4 regions of the Terrabacter sp. R4-6 genome follow, and region 3 is predicted to be linked to each of the others. Evidence: riboswitches for the same ligand, from Rfam matches in the RefSeq annotation. Region 3 holds a riboswitch; each other region holds the start of a gene.
The links. A riboswitch is a leader RNA that binds a small molecule or an ion and turns the genes downstream of it on or off. The one in region 3 is predicted to bind cyclic di-AMP.
Positions count from the first base shown of each region.

Region 1 (3,200 bases), 1.5 Mb from region 3:
GTCATCGCCGGCGCCGCGGCCCGCCGGCTCGACCGGGTGCTCGACGGCGACGACGAGGACGCCGTCCAGCACGCCCTGGCCCGGGCGACCGGCAACTACCGGCGCGGCAACGAGCGCTGACCGCGCTGAGCGGCTGCCGACGCGGCGCGCGGGTCCGGGCTGGACGGCATGCCTGCCCGGACGGCACCTGTGCTCGGACAGCAGAAGGGCCCGGTCGCGGTGACCGGGCCCTTCTGGACTGGAGCAGGCGGCACGAATTGCACGTACGTCTTCCTTCTGGAAGAAGGCTGTTCTGCTACTGAACTACGCCTGCGAGGCGTCGCCAACCGTAGCAAGACTCGGGGTGCGTCGTCCAAACGGACGTGCGGCGGCGCGTCGCCGGGCTGTTCAGGTCCGCTCCAGATCAGCCGGCAGTCACGAGCCGTCGCGCAGCCGGCGGGCGAAGGCCGACGACCGAGCCCGCAGCTCCTCGACGCGTCGCTCGACGAGGGCGAGCGGGTCGAGGCCGCCCTCCATGCCGTTCGGCAGGCGCCGGACGTGCGTCGAGCAGCTGAAGTCGGCGTGCACGAGGGTGCCGAGGCTGTTGCCCTCGCGGCCGGACGCCCCGGCCCGGCGGGCCACGAAGAGCGCCACCTCGCTCGTCGCGAAGACGTCCTCGCACCACGCGCACATCGCGCTCGCCTTGCGCGTCCGCTCTGCGGTCCGGAGGAGGAAGCCGACGGGTTCGTCGTCGACGGGGACGACGGCATACGCCCGTTGCGGGTTGCTGCGGTCGACCCAGCCGAAGTAGTCGAGCGACTCCCATCGGGCGCCGAGGTCGAGGTCGGCGGGAAGGGTGGCCTGCTTCGCCTCACGCCGGGAGGCGTTGACGAAGGAGGCGCGGATCTCGTTGTCCGTCAATGGTTTCACGGTCTGTTCCTGTCAGTCGGGCAGGACCGGGTGACCCGGTCAGCCGGGGTGGGGGAGGTGGAGCGGGACCGTGACCGCTGAGCAGGCCATGACGGCCACCCACCTCTCCGCGGGCCTCCCCGCTGACGACTGACGTGCTCCGACGGAGCAGCGTCCATGGTGCGTCACGGCGTACCCATGGTCCACCGAATATCCGGCCGCCCGGCCCCCAGGGCGTATGCAGTGGGCCGCCCGGGGGTGCCCCTCCAGCCTCCGCTGATGTGTCGAATGTCCGCCGAGGCGGCATTTGACCTGTCAACTATTGCCATAATCTGCTGTTTCGCGACCTTTTCGTGACCTGTCTGTCACCGTCGATGGATGCTCATCGCCCGGGGTCTCCCCCGAGCGGCCCACCGGACGCCGAGTCCTGTCCACCGGTGGGGCAGCCACGCAATAACGGACAGGAGTGGGGGACCCACTTTCGGGCCGGCCAGCCGGTCCTTGGGGTGAAGCCGCATCAGCGGCCGGGCATCTTCCGCCCGAACCCGACAGCTCACCTCACAGGCGTGGGAAGGAATCCACCATGCCCACTTCTACCCTTGCACGCCGAATTCCCTTGCAGTCCCTGGCGATCACGCCACTTCTCGCAGCCGCCCTCCTCGTCGGGACGGGTAGCGCCCCGACATCGTCGGTGACGCACCAGGCGGCCCCCAGCGCGGGCACCGCGCCCGTCACGATCAAGGCCAAACCGGTCGCCTACGTCTCGGCCGCCGTGCGAGCCGCGCGAGGACGGACGGCCGTCAAGGTCGCGGCCGCCCAGCAGGGCGACCCGTACCGCTACGGCGCGGCGGGGCCGTCGGCGTTCGACTGCTCCGGCCTCGTCTACTACACCTACCGCACCCGTCTCGGCGTCGGCGTCCCCCGCACGGCCAACGCCCAGAGGCTCGCCAGCGTCCGCATCAGCAAGTCGAACCTCCAGCAGGGCGACCTCATCTTCTTCATGTCCGGAGGTCGGGCCTACCACGTCGGCATCTACGCCGGCTACGGGAAGGTCTGGCACTCGCCCAAGCCCGGCCAGCGCGTCCAGCTCTCGAGGATCTGGACGACGAGCTGGGTCGCGGGCCGCATGCCCTGACCCCATCGATCGCACCGACGGCCCCGACGGCCGTGACGCACGAGGGCCCCGACCGGCATACGGTCGGGGCCCTCGTGCCGTGTGGAGCGAGCGACGGGAATCGAACCCGCGTATCCAGCTTGGGAAGCTGGCGCTCTACCATTGAGCTACGCTCGCACGGGCCGCCCGGAGGTGCCCCGCGAAGGGTCCGCAAGGCGGCACGCGGCGTCAGTGTAGCCGACACCGCGCCAGTGCCAGGAACGCGACCCCAGGGGCCGAAACCGTCATGGATCTCGCCAAGCAGACCGCCTTCGTCGACTACGTCCGCGAGCGCGGTGGGGCGAGTGCCCAGGTGGCCGTCACCCTCGAGCAGTTCTTCGAGGGCAACGACTGCGAGTGGTGCATCGCGCCGAACCGTCCCGAGGACATGCCGCTCGACACGGTGCGCCGGGTGCTCTTCGAGCTGCGCGACCACCCGGAGGTCCACGACGTCCGGGTCGAGCTCGACGTGCTCGAGTTCCAGGACTTCCCCGACGACGAGTGGCCGTATGCCAGTGGGGTGGCCGTCATCACGACGCTGCTGCCCGAGGAGGTCGACGCCATGACGATCGACGCCGACACCGAGTCGAGCGGGGGCCCCGCCGCGAGCGCGGAGTGGCTCGTCGACGGACCGGTCGTCCCCGAGGGCCACCACTACGTCGGCGTGTGGTGGGACTGATGGCCGCCGACCGCGGCCCGGTCGTCACGGGCGAGCTCGAGCAGGTCACCGATGCCCTCTGCTACCACGGCGAGGGACCTGTCTGGTCGCCGACGTGGGGCGGTCTGCGCTGGGTCGACCTCCTCGCCGGTGACGTGCTGACCCTGCGTGCCGACGGCTCCGTCGACCGCCTGCACGTCGGCGACGTCGCAGCGTTCGTGCGGCCCCGCCGGCCCGGCGGATGGGTGGTCGCGACCGAGCGCGGGCTGGCGCGCGCGGACGAGCCGGACGGCGCACCCACCCCGTGGTTCGACCTCTGGGACGACCCGTCCGTCCGGATGAACGAGGGCGGGGTCGACGGCCTCGGCCGCCTCTGGGCGGGGACGATGGGCTACGACCGCGTGCCCGGCAGCGCCACCCTCTTCCGCGTCGACGCCACCGGCGAGGTCACGACCCTGCTGCCCGACGTGACGATCTCCAACGGCATCGACCTCTCGCCCG
Region 1 covers NZ_CP197224.1:2,886,624-2,889,823, forward strand. The annotation lists gene ACSSS0_RS13495 (hypothetical protein) at 1-120, shown strand, start outside; tRNA gene ACSSS0_RS13500 (tRNA-Gly) at 240-313, opposite strand; gene ACSSS0_RS13505 (FBP domain-containing protein) at 415-909, opposite strand; cyclic di-AMP (ydaO/yuaA leader) riboswitch at 1,328-1,470, shown strand; gene ACSSS0_RS13510 (C40 family peptidase) at 1,580-2,023, shown strand; tRNA gene ACSSS0_RS13515 (tRNA-Gly) at 2,106-2,179, opposite strand; gene ACSSS0_RS13520 (hypothetical protein) at 2,289-2,720, shown strand; gene ACSSS0_RS13525 (SMP-30/gluconolactonase/LRE family protein) at 2,720-3,200, shown strand, end outside.
Region 1: another riboswitch for cyclic di-AMP. It lies ahead of ACSSS0_RS13510 (C40 family peptidase); the one in region 3 lies ahead of ACSSS0_RS06570 (transglycosylase family protein).

Region 2 (3,200 bases), 2.0 Mb from region 3:
GACCTCCAGCCGTTGCGGGCGGCCGGCTTCGACGACCGCCAGATCTTCGCGATCACCGTCTTCGTCGCGCTGCGTCGGGCCTTCTCGACCGTCAACGACGCGCTCGGGCCGCTCCCCGACCACCAGCTGCGCGCCGAGGCGCCACCGGCCGTCGACGAGGCGGTCTCCTTCGGCCGTCCGGCCGCTGACCAGCCCTCCTGACCTGGGCGTATGCCGTCCGCCCGGCTCCCGGGTCGGCCGCACCGTGGGTGCGGGCGCGGTCAGACCGTGTGGGTGGCGACGCCGCGCAGCAGGGCGAGGTAGTCCTCGACCGGGTGCGCTCCGCTCACGGCGGCATACCCGTTGGCGACGACGAACGGCGTCGACGTGACGCCCATCGAGCGTGCCTCCTGCTCGTCGGTCCGCACCTGCTCGGCGTACTCGTCGGAGGCGAGGACCGCCGACACCCGTCGCTCGTCGAGCCCGCACTCGCCGGCGAGGCGCTGCAGCACCGCGCGGTCGTCGATGGCGAGGCCCTCGACGAAGTGGGCGGAGTGGAAGCGCTCGACCGCCGCGGAGCGCAGCGCGGGGCCGCCCATCTCGCCCGCGAGGGCACAGAGCCGGTGGGCGTCGAAGGTGTTGGCGCGCACGGCGCGGTCCCAGTCGAAGACGAGGTCGTCGGCCACGGCCACCTCGCTGGCCTTGGCGTTCATCAGCCGACCGGCACCCGCGTCGCCGCCGTGGCGCACCGACAGGTGCTCGCTGACGGGCACCGACCCGCCCGCCGGGACGTCGGGGTCGAGCTCGAAGGAGCGCAGGTGCACGGTGACGTCGTGGGGACGCTCGAACGCGGCGACGGCGGCCTCGACGCGGCGCTTCGCGACCCAGGAGTAGGGACAGACCAGGTCGCTCCAGATGTCGAGCTCGATGAGGGTCGTGGACTCGGCGGCTGAGTGGTCGGTCATCGACTCAGTCAACCACGGACGCTCGCGTCGCCGGGAAGCCGACGAGCCCCCACCGGGATCCGGTGGGGGCTCGTCGTGAGGCGTGAGAGGTGACCGCTCAGATGCGGCCGTACATCGACGGCGTCGTCCAGATGGAGTGGTTGCCGATGACGGTGCCGGGGCGCTGGGCGTCGATCATGCGGCCCGGGCTGACGTAGATGCCCACGTGGTAGATCGGCGAGCCGAAGAAGACGAGGTCGCCGGGGCGCGGGTTGCTGACCGGCGTCGAGGCCGCGGCCTGCGCGGACGCGGTGCGCGGGATCGAGATGCCGGCCTGGCGGTAGACGTAGGAGGTGAAGCCCGAGCAGTCGAAGCCGGAGGGCGTCGTGCCGCCGTAGACGTAGGGCACACCGAAGAAGGACTGCGCGATGCCGACGATGCCGGTGGCGCTGGGGTTGGGCGCCACGTTGAGGGCGGCGCGCGTGGTCGAGCCGGAGCGCGACGCGCGCTCCTGCGCGGCCTCACGCTCGGCAGCGGCCTTCTCGGCGGCCTTCTTCGCGGCGCGCTCGGTCTTGACCTTGACGTCCTCGATGACGACGGGCTTGACCTTGGCCTGCTTGAGGGCGGGCTTGGCGTAGCCGATCGCCGACAGGGCGTTGCCGGCCTTGAGCGTGCCGGCGGCGGGGCCGACGGCCGCGGGACCCGCGACGGCGCTGCTCGAACCGTCAGCGGCGTTCGCCGTGCCGGCGAACGAGGCGACGAGGCCACCGGAGGCCGCGACGATGGCCGCACCCTTCACGGCGGGCTGGGCCGACTCCTTGGCGATCGTCTTGAGCTCCGAGATCGCGTTGAAGCGACCGGGGGCGCGGTGGCGCCCGGGAACGTTCTGAGCCACGTTTGACCTCTCGACGCCTACGAGGTGAGCTGTCGGGTTCGGGCTGGAGGTACTGCCCGGCCTTCGCTCGGACCGTGATCGGTCCACGGAGGGCTTCACCCCGAGGGCGTCTCTCGACGCCCGGAGAAAGTGGTTCCCCCGCTCCTGCCATGCGGTTCGTACTGAGCCTCAGGTCGATGGCAGGACTAGGCGGTCCGACCCGGGGCACTCACTCGACGGGGAGAGCAAGTTCGCCCACCGTACCCAAGTACCTGTGCCTTGTCACCTTCGAGTTCCCGGAAGTCAAAGAATTTTCAGCGACCTCGGATCCGGGCCGGACGAGGTGTGGCAAGGCATGCCAAAACGACCCCGCAGACGGGGGCAAACCCTGCCGGATACGGCGTGTTCAGGCGGCCTGGCAGAAGACGTGGACGGCCACGTCGTCGGGCAGCGACACACCGGTGGAGGGCTCGCTGCCCTCGCGGACGGCCAGGACCCGACCGCCGTCACGGACGACCTCGACGCGGGCGCCCGGCACGACGCCGGCGCTCGTCAGCAGCGCGAGCGCCTCGGGGTCGACCTGGACGGGCTCGCCGATGCGCCGGATCGTCACGACGGTCGGAGCGGCTCCCACGGCGGCGGTCAGGGTGCTGAGGCCGGTGAGGAAGTCCTCGTCCTGGCGCACCCCGAGCTCCTCGAGACCGGGGATCGGGTTGCCGTACGGCGACTCGAGGCCCTCCCCGATGAGGCCGAGGATCTTGCGCTCGACCTTCTCGGACATGACGTGCTCCCACCGGCAGGCCTCGTCGTGGGCGTACTCCCACTCGAGGCCGATGACGTCGACGAGCAGCCGCTCGGCGAGCCGGTGCTTGCGCATGACGCGGGTGGCGAGGAGCCGGCCGTGGTCGGACAGCTCGAGGTGGCGGTCGCCCGAGACGGCGACGAGACCGTCGCGCTCCATGCGGGCGACGGTCTGCGACACGGTGGGGCCCGAGTGGCCGAGACGCTCGGCGATGCGCGCGCGGAGGGGCACGATGCCCTCCTCCTCGAGCTCGAAGATGGTGCGCAGGTACATCTCGGTGGTGTCGATCAGGTCCGTCACGGTCATACCTTCTCAGAATCGGAGAGCGGTCAGGGACCGCCCGTCGCCGGGCCCGGCGTCCGGCGCGTCCTCGCGCCCCGGGTCGGGTCGTGCCGCGGCACCCAGACGCGCAGCCAGCCCGCGCCGACCACGGCCCCGATGCCCAGCACGACGGCGGAGGCGCCGAGCGACATGATGGCGCTCAGCCCTGACAACGCCAGCGGGCCCGCCGCCCTTCCCACGTCGGCGCAGAGGCGCCAGCCGCCGAGGAACTGCGCCCGCCCGTCCGCGGGTGAGGCGTCGGCGCCGAGGGTCATGATGA
Region 2 covers NZ_CP197224.1:3,378,020-3,381,219, reverse strand. The annotation lists gene ACSSS0_RS15835 (carboxymuconolactone decarboxylase family protein) at 1-201, shown strand, start outside; gene ACSSS0_RS15830 (DsbA family oxidoreductase) at 261-944, opposite strand; gene ACSSS0_RS15825 (C40 family peptidase) at 1,042-1,818, opposite strand; cyclic di-AMP (ydaO/yuaA leader) riboswitch at 1,821-1,996, opposite strand; gene ACSSS0_RS15820 (iron-dependent transcriptional repressor DtxR) at 2,204-2,899, opposite strand; gene ACSSS0_RS15815 (MFS transporter) at 2,929-3,200, opposite strand, start outside.
Region 2: another riboswitch for cyclic di-AMP. It lies ahead of ACSSS0_RS15825 (C40 family peptidase); the one in region 3 lies ahead of ACSSS0_RS06570 (transglycosylase family protein).

Region 3 (3,200 bases):
GGCACCGCCGTCATGCCGCCCGTCGGGGCAGCCGGCGCCCTCGTCGAGGCCTCGACCACAGGAAGTCCGGTGCGGTGGGCCCCACCCCCGACCGGCCCCAGGGCACCCGATCCCGACCCGGCGGCATACGACCACGGCTGGGACGACGAGCCCGCCTCGCCGGACGACTGGGGCGGCGCGCAGGCCTACGACGCCCGGCACGGGCGCGGTGGGCAGGACGTCGAGCAGGGGCCGCAGGGCTACTGGCCCGAGGAGGAGTGGGACGAGGAGGACGAGCCCGTCCAGCGCGAGGGCGACCCCCGCATCGGCCTGCCGATGCGCACCGGTCTGCTCGCCGCGGTCGGGATCGCCTGGGTCGGTGCGCTCATGGCGTGGCCGGGCATCGCCCTCGTCGTGCTCGTCGTGCTCTCGGCCCTCGCCCGGGCCACCGACCGCTCGGTCACGGCGCTCGTCCTGCGCCGCTACGACTTCGGCCGACGGCGCAGCGACGTGCCCTTCGCCGTCGTCTCGAGCCCGTGGCACCTCGTCGTCGGCATCATCGCGACGGGGGTCGGCCTGCTCCTGCCCGTGGCGGTGGCGCTCGCCGGGATCTTCGCCGCCGCCCTGCTCCTCGCCGGCACGCAGGGCACCGACCTCGGGCCCGGTGCGCCGATCACGCTCGCCGTCGGCGGCGTCCTCGGCCTGCTCATGCTCTGGTGGGGCCCCGGTGGGGCCTCGCTTCGACGAGGGTCCCGCTCGATGGCGCGGCGGCTCGTGCCGGCCGGCCTCACCACCCAGATCGTCTCCGTGCTGCTCGCCGTCTTCGGAGTCGTGGCCGCGCTCGTGGCCCTGCAGCACGGCTCGAGCCTGACGTGGGACCCCTTCACGACCAACCCGTTCGCGCCGTGAGCGCCGGGTCTCGGTGATCCGAGGTCCCGTTCGCGGGTCCGTGGGGCCTTCGTGCGGTCTCCGTGCGGTCTCTGTGCGGGACCTGTGGCCCTAGCGCATCAACCCCTGCAAACGGCTGGGAAAAAGATCACGGAAGTATCTCGACGTGTCTTGTGCGCTGCAGGAACGTCCCGTACCGTCAGTGCTCGGCGGCCTCGACTCTCGGGTCGAACGGGAGCATCACCACTCGGCTCCCGGGTCGCTTCGTCGCGTCCGGCTCCACACGAACGCTCCCACAACTTCACATGGACACCCATCAATCCGTTTCCCTGAGCGCGCCGAGCCTCGCCAGCCAGGGATGTAGCCCACATCCGTGGGCCGGGCGAGGACGGGGGACCCAGTGTGACCAGTGAGTGCATGTGTGTTCGAGCGCATGGCAAGAGGACGAGATCTGGTCTCGGGGTGAAGTCGCATCCGCGACGGGGCACCTGACGCCCCAACCCGACAGCTAACCCCGCAGGCGCGCGTCAGGAAGGATCACCCATGCAGTACATGTCCAAGCATGCTGCGGCCAAGAAGGTCTCGGCCAAGCAGCGCATCGCGGGAGTCGGAATCGCTGGAGCCGCCACCATCGTCGGTGGCATCGCCACGGGCGGGTCGGCCAAGGCCGCGTCGGTCTGGGACCGCGTCGCCGCGTGCGAGTCGAGCGGCAACTGGCACATCAACACCGGCAACGGCTACTACGGCGGCCTCCAGTTCGTGCAGAGCACGTGGCGCGGCTACGGCGGCACCGCTTTCGCACCGCGAGCCGACCTCGCCAGCCGGGCCGAGCAGATCGCCGTGGCGCAGCGCGTGCTCGCCTCCCAGGGCCCCGGCGCCTGGCCGGTGTGTTCGAAGCGTGCGGGCCTGACGCGCGCCAACGGCGGCGCCACGACGACCCCGGTCTCGCGGTCGACCGTCCGCAAGCCGGTGACGACGAAGAAGGTCGTCAAGAAGAAGACGTACGCCACCAAGCCGGCGGTCACGAACACCGCCAAGGGCGCCAAGATCACCGTGCACCGCGGCGACACGCTCGGCAAGATCGCCGCGCGCTACCATGTGTCCGGCGGCTGGAAGGCGCTCTGGAAGGCGAACGGCGCCCGCGTCACCAACCCGAACCTCATCTTCGTGGGCCAGACTCTGCGACTCCCGTGAGTTCCTGATAGAACTGTGCCGGACGGCCTCGCGCGACCAACCCCTGGGTTTGCGCGGGGCCGTCCTTGTCGTTCCGCGGCCGGGTCGTGCTCGCGGTTTGGGCGTATGCCGTCCGGCTCGGTTACGCTTTCGCCCGTCCGCGGCGCTCGCGCCCAGACGTGCTGGCGTGGCGCAATTGGTAGCGCACCTGTCTTGTAAACAGGCGGTTAGGGGTTCGAGTCCCCTCGCCAGCTCTCTGACCTGTATGACTTCGCCTGATGCCTGACGTTCGGGCTTCGCCTGATGCTTGTCAGTGTTTCGGGTGATGCTTGACAGCTACTTCGGCTGATCCTTGACGCTCTCTTCATGAAGGAGATGAGCGTGGCTGAGCAGCGGTACAAGGCGGTGCTGGCCGTGATCGGTGACGGCCGACAGGTGTCCGAGGTCGCCGCGGCGTGGGGTGTCTCGAGGCAGACCCTGCACGCGTGGCTGGCCCGGTACGAACACGATGGCCTCGAGGGGCTGGTCGACCGGTCCCATCGCCCGGCGGTTGTCCGCACCAGATGGACCCGGCCGTGGAGGTCGCGGTCCTTGAAACGCGACGCCGGCATCCCGGGTGGGGTCCTCGCCGGATCGTGTACGAGCTGAAACGCCGGGGCCTGTCGGCGAGTGAGTCGGGGGTGTACCGGGCGCTGCGCCGGGCCAACCTGATCGATCCCTCGGGTCGGCGCGGGCGTCAGCGGCAGTGGCGTCGGTGGGAACGCTCGCGCCCGCACGAGCTGTGGCAGATGGACGTCGTCGGCGGGATCCTGCTGCGCGACGGCACCACCCTGAAGTGCCTGACCGGTGTCGATGACCATTCCCGGTTCTGTGTCAGTGCCCGGTTGATGCCGCGGGAGCGGACCCAGCCGGTCTGTGACGCGTTCACCTTGGCGCTGGACACCCACGGGGTCCCGGAACAGGTCCTGACCGACAACGGGAAGGTGTTCACCGGCCGGTTCAACACCCCACCGGTCGAGGTGCTGTTCGACGCGATCTGCCGACGCAACGGCATCGAGCACCTGCTGACCAAGCCCCGCTCGCCCACCACGACCGGCAAGATCTGTGAAGACTTGGTGTGGCGCGGCACCGGCCCGGTCTGACTCAGGTCAAGGTGTGAC
Region 3 covers NZ_CP197224.1:1,391,688-1,394,887, reverse strand. The annotation lists gene ACSSS0_RS06575 (serine/threonine-protein kinase) at 1-888, shown strand, start outside; cyclic di-AMP (ydaO/yuaA leader) riboswitch at 1,234-1,407, shown strand; gene ACSSS0_RS06570 (transglycosylase family protein) at 1,411-2,061, shown strand; tRNA gene ACSSS0_RS06565 (tRNA-Thr) at 2,222-2,294, shown strand; partial or broken gene ACSSS0_RS06560 (IS481 family transposase) at 2,407-3,143, shown strand.

Region 4 (3,200 bases), 730 kb from region 3:
CGACCGCTTCGACACCGCGCCCGGCGGCAAGCTGACCTACCAGCGCGGCAGCATCAAGGTCTCCAGCGACGTCGCCAAGGCGATCTCGGCCGGCGAGTCCGTCGTCGTCATCCACGGCGTCGACTACAACGAGGACGGCAAGTACTCCGGCGACACGAAGAGCGACCTCGACAAGTCGCTCCCGACCGAGGCCACCGACCCGGCCCTCTGTGGCGCGCTGCGCGTCGCCCCGGCCGGCGGCATGCACACCGGTGGTGGCCTGGCCGCCGACAGCCTCAAGAGCGGCGGCCAGAACGAGGCCCTCATGCTCGTGGGCGGCGGCGCCCTGCTCGCCGCAGCCGGAACCGGCACCTTCGCCGCCCGCCGCGCCCGGTCGCGCGCCTGATCGACGGGACCACCCCCATGACCGAGCGCACCCGGCTCCACGGCGCTGACCGCCCCACCCGTCGCTTCGGCGCGGGTGTGGCGGCGGCCCTGGCGGTCACGGCCATCCTGGTCGTCGTCGGGATCGTGGCGCTCGTCATGGGCCTCCGGGGCAACCCGGGGACGCCCGGCCCGCCGCCTCCCGCGGCGGGCGGGGCCGCCTCGGCCCCAGCGCCGGCGCGCCCGTCCGGCAGTCCCACGTCGAGTCCCACGTCGAGTCCCAGGTCGAGTCCGTCGGCGTCCCCCGGTCAGGGCGGGACACCGACATCCGGCAGGACGGCCGGCGGCGACGCGAAGGGCAGCGGCATCGGTGAGTTCCTCGAGGCGTCCGAGCCGACGTCGATCGAGATCCCCTCGATCGGGGTGCGGTCGTCGCACTTCGTGCCGCTGCGCATCCAGCGCGACGGGACGATCTCCGTGCCAGGCACGGCCCAGGAGGTCGGGATCTACGACGACGGCCCCACGCCGGGCCAGCTCGGTCCGTCGGTCCTCGCCGCGCACGTCGACACCCCGTCGGGGGTGCCGGGCATCTTCTACGAGCTCGGCAAGGTCAAGGCCGGCGACGTCGTCAAGGTCTCGCGTCGGGACGGCTCGCACCTGACCTTCACCGTCGACACGGTGGCGGCCTACAAGAAGTCACAGTTCCCGACCGAGCTCGTCTACAAGGGCGACTTCACCAAGGCCGAGATCCGCCTCGTGACGTGCGGCGGTCCCACCGACAGCCGCAACGAGTACCGCGACAACGTCGTCGTCTTCGGCCACCTGTCGGGCACCACCTGAGCCGCCGCGCGGCTCCACCAGCACCGACCCGAGGTTCGCCGGGGGGGGCCTCACCGAGGGACCCCGCGGCGTACCCGTGGGGGACTTGTCGGGCACCGCCCTGCGCTGTGATCCACGTCTCATCCAGCGGAAGGTAAAGCGTTGGTATAGACGGACACACCGGACATTCAAGGGTGATCGCCGCGCGTCGTCGTTACCGTGGCGTGACATTTGCCAGTCGCCTCGTCTAGTCTTCCGGGAGTCCGGCCACCTGGTCGGGCTCTCGTGAGGTGGACCGCCTAGTCCTGTCACCGCCTGACGAGAGAGATCAAACCTTGTGACGGGAGCGGAGGAACCACACGTTTCTCCGGGCGTCCGGCGCAACGACTTCGGACGTCCTTGGGGTGAAGACCGAACCGCCACGTGACCTCGTCACGAAGCGGGGGTGGCCCGGGCACCTTTCCGCCCGAACCCGACAGCTAACTTCGTAGGCGCGGAGAGGTAACACGCGTGAACACTGAGAACATCCGCGGTCGCCATCGTGCGCCAGGCCGCCACAACCCCCTCAACGAGCTCAAGCTCCTCGCCCGCGAGTCGGCCCAGCCGGCCATGAAGGCGGGCGCCGTCGTCGCCGCCACCGGTGGACTCGTCGCCACCTTCGCCAACCCGGCCAGCGCCGACACCCTCTCGCCCGCTCAGGGTGAGGTCGCGGCTGCTGCCGGCGTCGACGCCGCGGCCCCGGCCGCTGTCGGCCCGTCCACGGCCGCCGCCCCGGTCGCGTCGACCGCGCTCTCGAAGATCGGCTACGCGCCGGCCGTGCAGAAGGCCGTCGCCCAGCGCACGGCCAAGCCGGCCAAGCCGCAGGTCATCGAGGACGTCAAGGTCAAGACCGAGCGCGCTGCCGCCAAGGCCGCCGCCGAGCGCAAGGCCGCTGCCCAGCGCGCCTCGCGCGACCTGACCCGCAAGACGCTGACGACGAGCACCTCCTCGTCGAAGTCGAGCAGCAACGGCTCCGTCCCGAGCGCCTCCTCCGGCATGCGCGCCTCGTCCAACTGGGCCACCGACGGCCAGTGCACGTGGGGCGCCCTCAACAAGTGGTACCAGTCCGAGGGCTACTACCCCGGCGGCTGGACCGGCAACGCGATGGTCTGGGACACCGGCGCCGCCAACGCGGGCTACACCGTGAGCGGCACGCCGCGCACGCGCTCCATCCTCGTCATGGAGCCCGGCGTCCACGGCTCCTCGAGCGTCGGCCACGTCGCCTGGGTGACCGCGGTCAACGGCAACGAGGTGACGATCATCGAGATGAACGCCCTCGCCGGTGCGTACAACTACAACACGCGCACGCTGACCGACGGTCCCGGCATGAAGTACATCTACGCGCCGTGACCCACCGGGTCGTCGTCACGACGACCACCGCGGAGTTCTCCGCGAGGTGAGCGCGTACGAAGGGGAGGATGCCTGCGCATCCTCCCCTTCGGCATGCCCGGGACGACGCGGCCTACCCGCACCGGCCGGCCGGGCACCCGACGCCCGCGTGGGATCGGCCACACCCCCAACCCTGGACACCCGGGAATGATCGACCGCCTGCCCTCCTTGTCGCCTAGGTAGTTGAAGGCTCCACCGATCGTCGGTGGGCGCCACCAACCCACCGACAGTCCCCTAGACGTGAGGAGCAGGCCTGTGTCGACGGCCTTCGAGAGCATCCGCATCGGCCGCTGGGACCTCCCCCAGCGTTTCGTCATGGCACCGCTGACGCGCAACCGCGCGGGCGAGGGCCAGGCGCCGACCGAGCTCAACGCCGAGTACTACGGCCAGCGCGCGAGCGCCGGCCTCATCATCACCGAGGGCACCCAGCCGAGCGCCGTCGGCCAGGGCTACCTGGACACCCCCGGCATCCACTCGGACGAGCAGGTCGCCGGCTGGCGCCTCGTCGCCGACGCCGTCCACGCGGGTGGCGGCCACGTCGTCGTCCAGCTCATGCACGCCGGCCGCATCGCCCACCCCGACAACAAGGG
Region 4 covers NZ_CP197224.1:2,126,113-2,129,312, forward strand. The annotation lists gene ACSSS0_RS09990 (hypothetical protein) at 1-385, shown strand, start outside; gene ACSSS0_RS09995 (sortase domain-containing protein) at 403-1,203, shown strand; cyclic di-AMP (ydaO/yuaA leader) riboswitch at 1,499-1,688, shown strand; gene ACSSS0_RS10000 (CHAP domain-containing protein) at 1,693-2,571, shown strand; gene ACSSS0_RS10005 (alkene reductase) at 2,866-3,200, shown strand, end outside.
Region 4: another riboswitch for cyclic di-AMP. It lies ahead of ACSSS0_RS10000 (CHAP domain-containing protein); the one in region 3 lies ahead of ACSSS0_RS06570 (transglycosylase family protein).